One region of the Aquabacterium sp. A3 genome, then DNA from elsewhere that is predicted to be linked to it. Evidence: predicted binding sites of a transcription regulator. Region 1 holds the regulator's gene; the other holds the start of a gene.
The links. The regulator FNR, encoded in region 1, switches genes on or off when oxygen is low (the NO sensors DNR and NnrR bind a similar motif). The targets are predictions, from matches to a motif close to TTGATNNNNATCAA.
Positions count from the first base shown of each region.

Region 1 (4,724 bases):
CCGGTGTCGGTGCGCATCCCGCCCGATACGGCGGCGCGTCTGGGCAGCGGCAGCATGGGCATGACCATCGTGGTCGAGCGCATGCGCCACGGCGTTGACGCCCAGCTGGACGTCAGAGAAAAATCCACCTTCATGATTCCTCGTTGAGACGGAGCAACCATCCCATGGCCCAATCTGCACCTGGTAACAACGCCCAGTCTGCGCCCGTGAGCAACCCGCCCTGGTGGCGCCTGCCCATCGTCTGGCTGGTCATCGGCGGCCCCGCTCTGGTGGTGGTGGCCGGCCTCACCACCGTGGTCATCGCCGTGCGCAACGTCGACCCCGTGCTGGACACTTCTGCCGGCCAGGTTCACTCGGCCAAAGAGTTGCCCGCGCACAAAGCGCGCAACCATGCCGCCGACCCCACCAGGGCTGTGCTGGACGCGAATTGAGCCCGATCAAGGGGGTAAGCCTGCGGGCCTGAGGCCCTGGGGTTTGTCCTCGTGGCACGGGGCGCTCGCTGGGACAACATGGCTCATGCACCACATCGTGGTGGAGGAGTGCCAGATGACACATCGTCCGGTCGTGCTTGCGCAAATCCTGTGGCCGTCGTTCTTGGCTGCAGGCGTGCTTGAAATGCTGGTGTTCTCGGTGGTGGATCCCAGCCACGTCAGCCTGGGTGGCTGGCAGCCCGAGGTCAACACCATTTACAGCCTCAGCTTCCTGGTGTTCTGGGTCGTGACGGCTGGTTCAGCCGGTTTGTCGTGGTGGATGCGCAAAGCGCCTGCGGCGATCGGCGCACAGCGCCGCAGCAAGCGCATGCGGCGCGAGGCCGCCCTGACTCGCCACGCGCACGGTTAAGGCCACAGCCCAACATCATCCTGCCAAGCATGCACGGCGCGCATCACGCGCGCCGCTGTTGGATCAGCAACGTGCGTTGTTGACCAGTGCCTTCAATCCGTCTTCATTGATGATGCGGATGTCGCGCTGCTTGACCTCCAGGAAGCCCTCTTCCTGGAATTTCGAGAACGTGCGGCTCACGGTTTCCAGCTTCAGACCCAGGTAGCTGCCGATTTCTTCGCGTGTCATGCGCAGCACCAGCGCAGATGCCGAGAAGCCCCGTGCATGCAGGCGCTGCGTGAGGTTCAGCAAAAAGGCGGCCAGGCGTTCTTCAGCCCGCATGCTGCCCAGCAGCAGCATCACGCCATGATCACGAACAATCTCGCGGCTCATGATCTTGTGGAATTGGTGCTGCAGGTCCGAGACCTCGCGCGACAGCTCTTCCAGCTGAGAAAACGGAATCACGCAAACCTGCGAGTCTTCCAATGCCACCGCATCGCAGGCGTGCCGGTCGGTGCTGATGCCGTCCAGGCCCAGCAACTCGCCTGCCATCTGAAACCCCGTCACCTGATCCCGGCCGTCTTCAGCCGAGATCCGGGTTTTGAAGAAACCGGTGCGCACCGCATACAAAGAGCGGAATGGGTCGCCCGTGTGGAACAGTGCTTCACCGCGCTTGACCATCTTGCGCGACGCCACCAAGTCATCCAGGTGGTTCAACTGGTTTTGGGTCAGGCCCACAGGCAGGCACAACTCACGAAGGTTGCAGCTGGAGCACGCGACCTTGAAGGAATCAAGTCTCATGGGCTTTGATTGTGACGCACAACCAGCGTTTTGCGAAACACGACCCGGCAGTCCGCAGGGGCTGTCATCACCAGGTGCGGTGGGGGTGATGGAAATGGATGGGCTGGGTTGAAACATGAGCGACCTCAATGGTTTGCTGAATTGTTGCCGTTGACTGGCGACGGACCTTGAGCCAGATCAACCCTGGGTAGCTTCGCGCTGGCAAAGTGCCTGCATGAACCACACTGCACAGAACCACGCGCCTGCTCAGGCCGTGGTGCATGTCACTTCCGACATGCTGACCCGCCTGGACGTCAGCGGGCCGCGTTACACCTCTTACCCCACCGCAGACCGGTTTGTGGAGGCCTATGGCGCTGCACAGTACGCTCAGGCCTTGCATCAGCGCGGCAGCGGTGGCGGCGCCATCGCCGGACCGGCCAATCCGCTGTCGGTGTATGTGCACATCCCGTTTTGCGAATCGGTTTGCTACTACTGTGCGTGCAACAAGATCATCACCCGACACCATGAGCGGGCGCAGCCTTACCTGGCTGCCTTGAAGCAGGAAATCGAGTTGGTGAGGCAGCAGTTGGGGCCTCGGCAAGCGGTGTCACAGCTGCATTTTGGCGGCGGCAGCCCCACGTTCTTGTCCAATGACGAACTGAACGACCTGATGCAGGTGCTCAAGGAGGCGTTCCGTTTTGTGCCGGGTGGCGAATACGCCATCGAGGTGGACCCACGCACCGTGGACGGGCCACGCCTGGCCGCGCTGGCCGAGATGGGCTTCAATCGCCTCAGCCTGGGGGTGCAAGACTTTGACCCGGACGTTCAGAAGGCGGTGCACCGTGTTCAGCCCTTCGCGTCGGTCCAGGCGCTGATGGAGCAGGCGCGCACTTTGGGGTTCGAGTCCATCAACACCGATCTGATCTACGGCTTGCCCAAGCAGAATCTGGTGGGCTTTCGTCGCACGCTGGAACAACTGGCGTCATTGAGGCCCGATCGCGTGGCCTTGTACGGCTACGCGCACCTGCCTCAGAGGTTCAAGCCCCAGCGCCGCATCGACGCCGCAGACCTGCCCCCGGCGCAGGACAAAGTCGCCATGCTGGCCATGGCCATCGACGTGTTGCGTGAGGCCGGCTACGACTACATCGGCATGGATCACTTCGCGCTTCACCATGACAGCCTGTCGGTGGCCAAGCGCCAGGGGCGACTGCACCGCAACTTTCAAGGCTACAGCACCCACGCCGACAGCGACCTGATTGGTCTGGGTGTATCGGCCATCGGGCGGGTAGGGGCCCACTACAGCCAGAACGCCAAGACCCTGGAGGACTACACCGATGCCTTGTCGCGCGGTGAGTTGCCCATCGACCGTGGCCTGGTGCTCAGCCGCGACGATCTGGTTCGTCGTGCGGTCATCATGGCGGTGATGTGCCAGGGCAGGGTGGACATCGAATCCATTGAGCTGGCGTACCTGATTGATTTCAGGCAATACTTCGCGGCTGAATTGCGTCAACTGGAGCCGCTCGTCGAGATGGGGTTGGTGCAACTGGAGTCAGACGGTGTGCGTGTCACGCCCTTGGGGTGGTACTTTGTGCGGGCGATCGCCATGGTGTTCGACCGCTATTTGCAAGCCGACCGTACCGCTGGTCGCTTCTCTCGGATCATCTGAGCGCTTCAACGCGCTCAATCGCAGGGTGCCGTCATGTTGACCGGCCTGTTGCTGTCTGCATTTCTGATGGGCCTGGGTGGCATGGCCCACTGCGCGGCGATGTGTGGCATGGCCTGTTCGGTGGCCTTGCCGAGGGGGGTGCCCCTGATGGCCCTGCTGGGCCGCAGCCTGGGTTATGCCGCGCTGGGCGCCATGGCGGCCGCCAGTGCGGGCGTGATCGCGCAGTTGGGGCGTGAGGTGGCCTTCCTGCAACCGTTCTGGATCATGTTGCTGGCGGCGGCCGTGGTGCTGGGCTTGTGGCTGGCGTTCACGGGCCGCATGCCGGCGATGCTGGACCATTGGGGCCTGGGGGTTTACCGGCGCGCGCGCGCCCGCTGGCAGGCCTGGGCAGCCGCGCACGCCGGCGCATGGTGGCAACCCGCATGGCCATTGCTGGCTGGTGCGCTGTGGGCGTTTTTGCCCTGTGCGCTGCTGTACGGTGCCTTGATGCTGGCAGCACTGGCGCCCGATGCAGCGGGTGGTGCCGCAGTCATGTTGGTGTTCTCTGTGCCCAGCGCCTTCGGTGTGTGGGCCGCCCCCTGGGTCTTGGGCCGTTTGCTCCGGCGCTCGGCGTCGTCCACCGGCGCGGCGCCTCCGCCTGGCCCAGCGGGCTTGGGCACGGTGGCACCCGTGCTTTGGCTGCGACAGCAGCCGGTGGTGGCCACCGACGCGCCGCCTGCCGTGGCGCTGCCCCAGGAGGGCTCGCGTGGCACGGCCTGGATGGACCCGCGCTGGGCGGTGAGGCTGGCCGGTCTGGGCATGGCGGCCATGGCCGGCTGGGGCATTTCGCACCACCTGTGGATGCAGTACCAGGCCTGGTGCGCTTGAGGCGGTGTGGCAGGCGGTGTGCAAAAACCGCATACGGCGCCATGATCATGTGCTTCTCCGGCGGATGCAGTGGCGTGCTCGCGTAGAATGAAACTTGCATGACCACCATCCCTGGCCATGCATATCAAGGAAACGCCAACCGCGGAGACCACGCACATGTATCAGCACATCAAGGTGCCCGAAGGCGGGCAGAAGATCACGGTGAACCCGGACTTCTCGCTCAACGTGCCCAACAATCCCATCATCCCTTACATCGAAGGCGACGGGACCGGTTTTGACATCACACCCGTGATGATCAAGGTGGTCGACGCCGCTGTTGAAAAAGCCTACGGCGGCACCAAGAAGATCCACTGGATGGAGATCTATGCCGGCGAGAAGTCCACCCGCGTTTACGGCCCCGATGTCTGGCTGCCGGAAGAAACGCTGGAGGTGCTCAAGGACTACGTCGTCTCCATCAAAGGCCCGCTCACCACGCCCGTGGGTGGCGGCATCCGTTCGCTGAACGTTGCGCTGCGGCAAGAACTCGACCTCTACGTTTGCTTGCGCCCGGTGCGTTACTTCAAGGGCGTGCCGTCGCCGGTCAAAGAGCCCG
Region 1 is NZ_JBBPEV010000005.1:175,694-180,417, reverse strand. Features, by position in the region: gene ccoG (cytochrome c oxidase accessory protein CcoG) at 1-147, shown strand, start outside; gene WNB94_RS15380 (nitrogen fixation protein FixH) at 165-431, shown strand; gene WNB94_RS15375 (hypothetical protein) at 547-840, shown strand; gene fnr (fumarate/nitrate reduction transcriptional regulator Fnr) at 904-1,620, opposite strand; gene hemN (oxygen-independent coproporphyrinogen III oxidase) at 1,874-3,265, shown strand; gene WNB94_RS15360 (urease accessory protein UreH domain-containing protein) at 3,299-4,132, shown strand; gene icd (NADP-dependent isocitrate dehydrogenase) at 4,289-4,724, shown strand, end outside.

Region 2 (4,724 bases), on a different contig from region 1:
CATCCTCCGGCAGGTAGTACGACACCAGCAGCCACCCCAGTTGCCTGAACAGGGTACCCAGAAAGGCCTCCTCGGCTTCGCGGGCGTTGCCACTGAGCTCGCCGGCCACCGTGCCGGCCATCACGGTTTGCAAAAACTCCACCTTCAGCTGCCGTGCGTGATCGCGGTCGGGCATGTGCTCCAGCAGCATCAGCGACAGGGCCAGGTTGCGCACCCCGCCCACCCCCAGCAGCAGCACCGCGCGCGACACCGTGCTGATGGGGTCGGCGCCTGCCCGCCGATAGTGGGCCGTGTTGACCACCTTGAGCAGCTTGTTGGTCAGGGCCACGTCCTGGAGGATCTCGTCGCACAGGGCCTGCAGCCGGTCGTCTTCCGACTCTGACAGCGCCTGCACCCGCGACACCGACGCCGACAGCGCGGGGAAGTCGCTCTTGAAGCGCATGCGGCGCAAGAGGTAATCGATGGTCAGGTCGCCCTCGGCACGGGGGGGTGCCTCAGGCTCGGACAAACTGACATGGTGCGGGCTGGACGATGTCACGTGGCGAACCCCTGCGGTGTGTGTCTGACATCATGATGTCTTTGGCGATCTTGCACCAGCACCAGCCCACACAGCCGCCTGAAAAGACCGGGGAATGGCGGACAACTCAGGGTGCGGAGTGACGGCGCAGCACCCACTTCTCCAGCTCCAGCACCACGAACACGGCCACACCGGCGGCCACGATGGCCGGCAGGGCCTGCAGCGGCAGGGCGGCGCTGCCAAACAAGGCGTGCATGAACGGGGTGTACGTGAAGAACAGCTGCAACACCACCACCGCCGTCACCGCCACCAGCACCAAGGGCGTGCCCTTGACGCCCTGCAGGGTGAAGGAACCTGCCTTCAGGTAGCGCACGCTGAACAGGTAAAACACCTCCATGCACACCAGGGTGTTGACCGCCACGGTGCGGGCGGCCTCGTCGCCCAGGCCTTGCGCCAGGGCCCAGTCGTGCAATCCGAAAATGCCCAGCAAGAACAGCACCGACACGAACAGCACCCGCCAGACCACGAACCCCGACAACATCGGCTCGCCCACGGGTCGCGGGGGGCGACGCATCACATCGGCCTCGGTGGGCTCAAAGGCCAGCACCATGGCCAGGGCCAGCGAGCTGACCATGTTCACCCACAGCACCTGCGCCGGTGCGATGGGCAGGCTCCAACCCAAAGCGATGGCCACCAGCAACGACAACGATTCGCCCCCATTGATGGGCAACAAAAAGGTGATCGTCTTGCGCAGGTTGTCGTACACCGTGCGCCCCTCTTCCACCGCGTGGGCGATGGACGCAAAGTTGTCATCGCCCAGCACGATGGCCCCCGCCTGTTTGGCCGCCTCGGTACCCTTGAGGCCCATGGCCACGCCCACGTCGGCCTGTTTGAGTGCCGGCGCATCGTTGACGCCATCGCCCGTCATGGCCACGATTTCGCCATTGGCCTGCAGGGCGCGCACCAGGCGCAGCTTGTGCTCTGGACTGGCGCGCGCAAACACCCGGGTGCGGTGCACCACCTCGCACAAGGCCGCGTCGTCCAGCGCTTCGATCTCGGGGCCGGTCAGGGCCTGCAACTCATCGGCTTGACCCATGCCCAGCTGCGCCGCGATGGCCGAGGCCGTCACGGCATGGTCGCCCGTGATCATGGTGACGCGGATGCCCGCGCGACGGCAGCGCGCCACGGCGGCCATCGCTTCCTCGCGTGGTGGGTCGATGATGCCCACCAGGCCCAGCAAGGTCATGCACTGGGCCACCTGGGCGTGGTCCAAGTCCATGGTGTGGGCCGGCAGGCGCTTGCCCGCCAGGGCCAGCACACGGCGCCCTGCCCGGGCCTGGGCCTCGATGGCGGCCTGCCAGACGCCGGGTGTCAGCGGCACCAGCGTGCCATCGGGCGCCATCTGGTGCTGGCACATGGCCAGCACACGCTCGGGGGCGCCCTTGAGCCACACCTGGGCCCCTTGGGCGTCGTGATGCAAGGTGGCCATGTAGCGGTGCGCCGACTCGAAGGGAATCACCTCCACCCGGGGGCACTCGATCTGCGCCGTCACCGGGATGACGCCGCCCTTCATCGCCAGGGTGAGCAAGGCGCCCTCGGTGGGATCGCCCGTCAGGCGCCACTGCCCGGCGTCGTCACGCAAGCTGGCGTCGTTGCACAAGGCCGCAGCCTGCAGCAGGGCCCGCAGCGCGGGGGCAGCACTGCCCGCCGGCCCCGTGGCGGTGAGCGTCCCTTCGGGCGCATAACCCGCACCGCTCACGGCCACGCTCAGGCCATCACACACCACCGCCTGCACCGTCATCTCGTTGCGCGTGAGCGTGCCGGTCTTGTCAGAGCAGATCACGGTGACCGAGCCCAGCGTCTCGACCGCCGGCAAACGACGGATCACCGCATGCCGCGCCGCCATGCGCTGCACCCCGATGGCCAGGGTGATGGTGAGGATGGCCGGCAAGCCTTCGGGGATGGCCGCCACCGCCAGGCCCACGGCCGCCATGAACACCTCGGCGGCCGGCATCTGCCGCAGCAGCGTGGCGTAGGCAAACAGGCCTGCGGCCACCACGATGATGGTGAGCGTGAGCGTGCGGCCAAAGGCCTCCATCTTGCGCAACAGCGGCGTGGCGCCCCCCTCGACCGTCTGCAAGAGCTTGCCGATGCGCCCCATTTCAGTCTGGCCGCCCGTGGCCACCACCACGGCACGGGCCTGGCCCTGCGTCACCAGGGTGCCTGCATAGGCCATGCCCACGCGATCGCCCAGGGCCGCCGCCCGGTCCACTGCGGCGCAAGACTTGTCCACCGGCACCGACTCGCCGGTCAGCGCCGACTCGTCCACCCGCAGGTTGCGTGCCTGGATCAGGCGCACATCGGCCGGCAGGCTGTCGCCCGAGGCCAGCAGCACCACGTCGCCGGGCACCAGGTGGGCCGCCTCCAGATCGTGTGGCCGCCCGTCGCGCAACACCACGGCGTGCGGGGCCAGCAGGTGGCGTATCGCCGCCAGCGCCTTCTCGGCCTTGCCTTCTTGCACAAAACCGATGACGGCATTGAGCACCACCACGGCCAGGATGGCCACCGTGTCGACCGTGTGGCCCATCCAGGCCGTGACGGCCGCCGCCCCCATCAACACCATCAGCAAGGTGTTGTTGAACTGGGCCACCAAGCGCCGCCAGGCCGGCACCAGCGGCGCTTCGGCCAGGCGATTGGGGCCGTGTCGCGTCAAGCGGGCTTGAGCATCGACGCCAGTGAGGCCCTCGGCATCGGTGGCCAACGCGGCCAGCACCGCCTCGGTGTCAAGGGCATGCCACGGGTGCGCCGTGGACGTGGTGGCCAGGTCAGGGTCGTGCATGAGCGCATTACAACAAGCCACCGGTTTCACAAACTTGAGACACATCAAGTCAGTGAGCGCCAGAGCTTGTAGGACCTCGCCGACGCGCACTCGCGCCCAACACCGACAGCCAAACCGAGACATGAATTGCACGATGTGACCACGCTGAAGCGGTTGGTGATGAGCACCCCGCAGCGCAACGTGAACAGGAGAAAAAGACATGCAACGCTCTGTGAAGCACACCACCTCGATCGCCCTGACCACCCTGGCCCTGGCCTGCGCCGGCCTGGCCCACGCCGCCTCGGACGCGAAGAACAGCCAAGCATCTGCCTCTGCAGGCACCAGCAGCAGCGACCGGGCCATGGCCACCACCGCCCAGGCCGAGCGTGAACAGCTGGAAAAGGCCCTGACGGGCGTGAAGACCGTGACCGGCATCAGCGCCAAGCTCTCGCAGATGGGCTACCAGATCACGGCCATCAACGATGCCGACAAGAACAGCATGGAGTACGAAGTGGTCAAGGGCCCCCACAGCCATGAAGTGACCCTGGACCTGTCGGGCGGCCAGGTGACCGACGTGAGCGTGGCGGCCAACCTGTGGCGAGCCGACAGCACCAAACTGGCCCTGGAAGGCAAGAAGGTGCAAGCCATCAAGTCGTCCGACTTCAGCGACCGCCGATTCATGCCCGCATGGAACGCCGAGAAGCAGGCCCTGCAGAAGTCCATGACGCCGGGCAAGGCGCCGGCCGACTACCTGTCGCAACTGCAAGGCCTGGGCTACACGGTGACCTCGGTCAATGACCGCGAGAAGGACTACGTGGAGGTCGAGATCGTCAAGGGGCACAACAGCTACGAAGTGCAGCTGGACCTCAACACCAAGACCGGCAAGGCCGAGAAGGTGGACGTGACCAACAACCTGTGGGAGAGTGACGCCACCGAGGCTGCGTTGAAGCGTCGCGGCGGTTGATTGAAGGCGGGCCTGGGGCCCGCCCATCGCCCCTACACTGGCTGCTCAAGGGAGGACACCCATGAGCAGCCTTTTCATTGGGCCCGACGCCCAGCCCCGTTGCCGATGGTGCGGTGGCGCGCCCGAATTCCTGGCGTACCACGACCACGAATGGGGCTTCCCGGTCGCCGACGACCGCCGCCTGTTCGAAAAGATCAGCCTGGAGGCGTTTCAGTCCGGTCTGAGCTGGCGCACCATCCTTGCCAAGCGCGAGCATTTCCGCGAGGCCTTCGCCGAGTTCGACGTGGCCCAGCTGGCCACCTACGGCCCGGCCGAGGTCAAGCGCTTGCTCGCCAACCCAGGCATCGTGCGGCATCGCGGCAAGATCGAAGCCACCATCCACAACGCCAGCCGCGCACTGGAGCTCGCCGCCGAACACGGCTCGC
Region 2 is NZ_JBBPEV010000001.1:1,383,683-1,388,406, forward strand. Features, by position in the region: gene WNB94_RS06140 (HDOD domain-containing protein) at 1-538, opposite strand, end outside; gene WNB94_RS06145 (HAD-IC family P-type ATPase) at 645-3,356, opposite strand; gene WNB94_RS06150 (hypothetical protein) at 3,556-4,299, shown strand; gene WNB94_RS06155 (DNA-3-methyladenine glycosylase I) at 4,361-4,724, shown strand, end outside.
Region 2: WNB94_RS06145 (HAD-IC family P-type ATPase) is a predicted target of FNR. The motif match lies at 3,391-3,404, and genes of this name have one in related genera.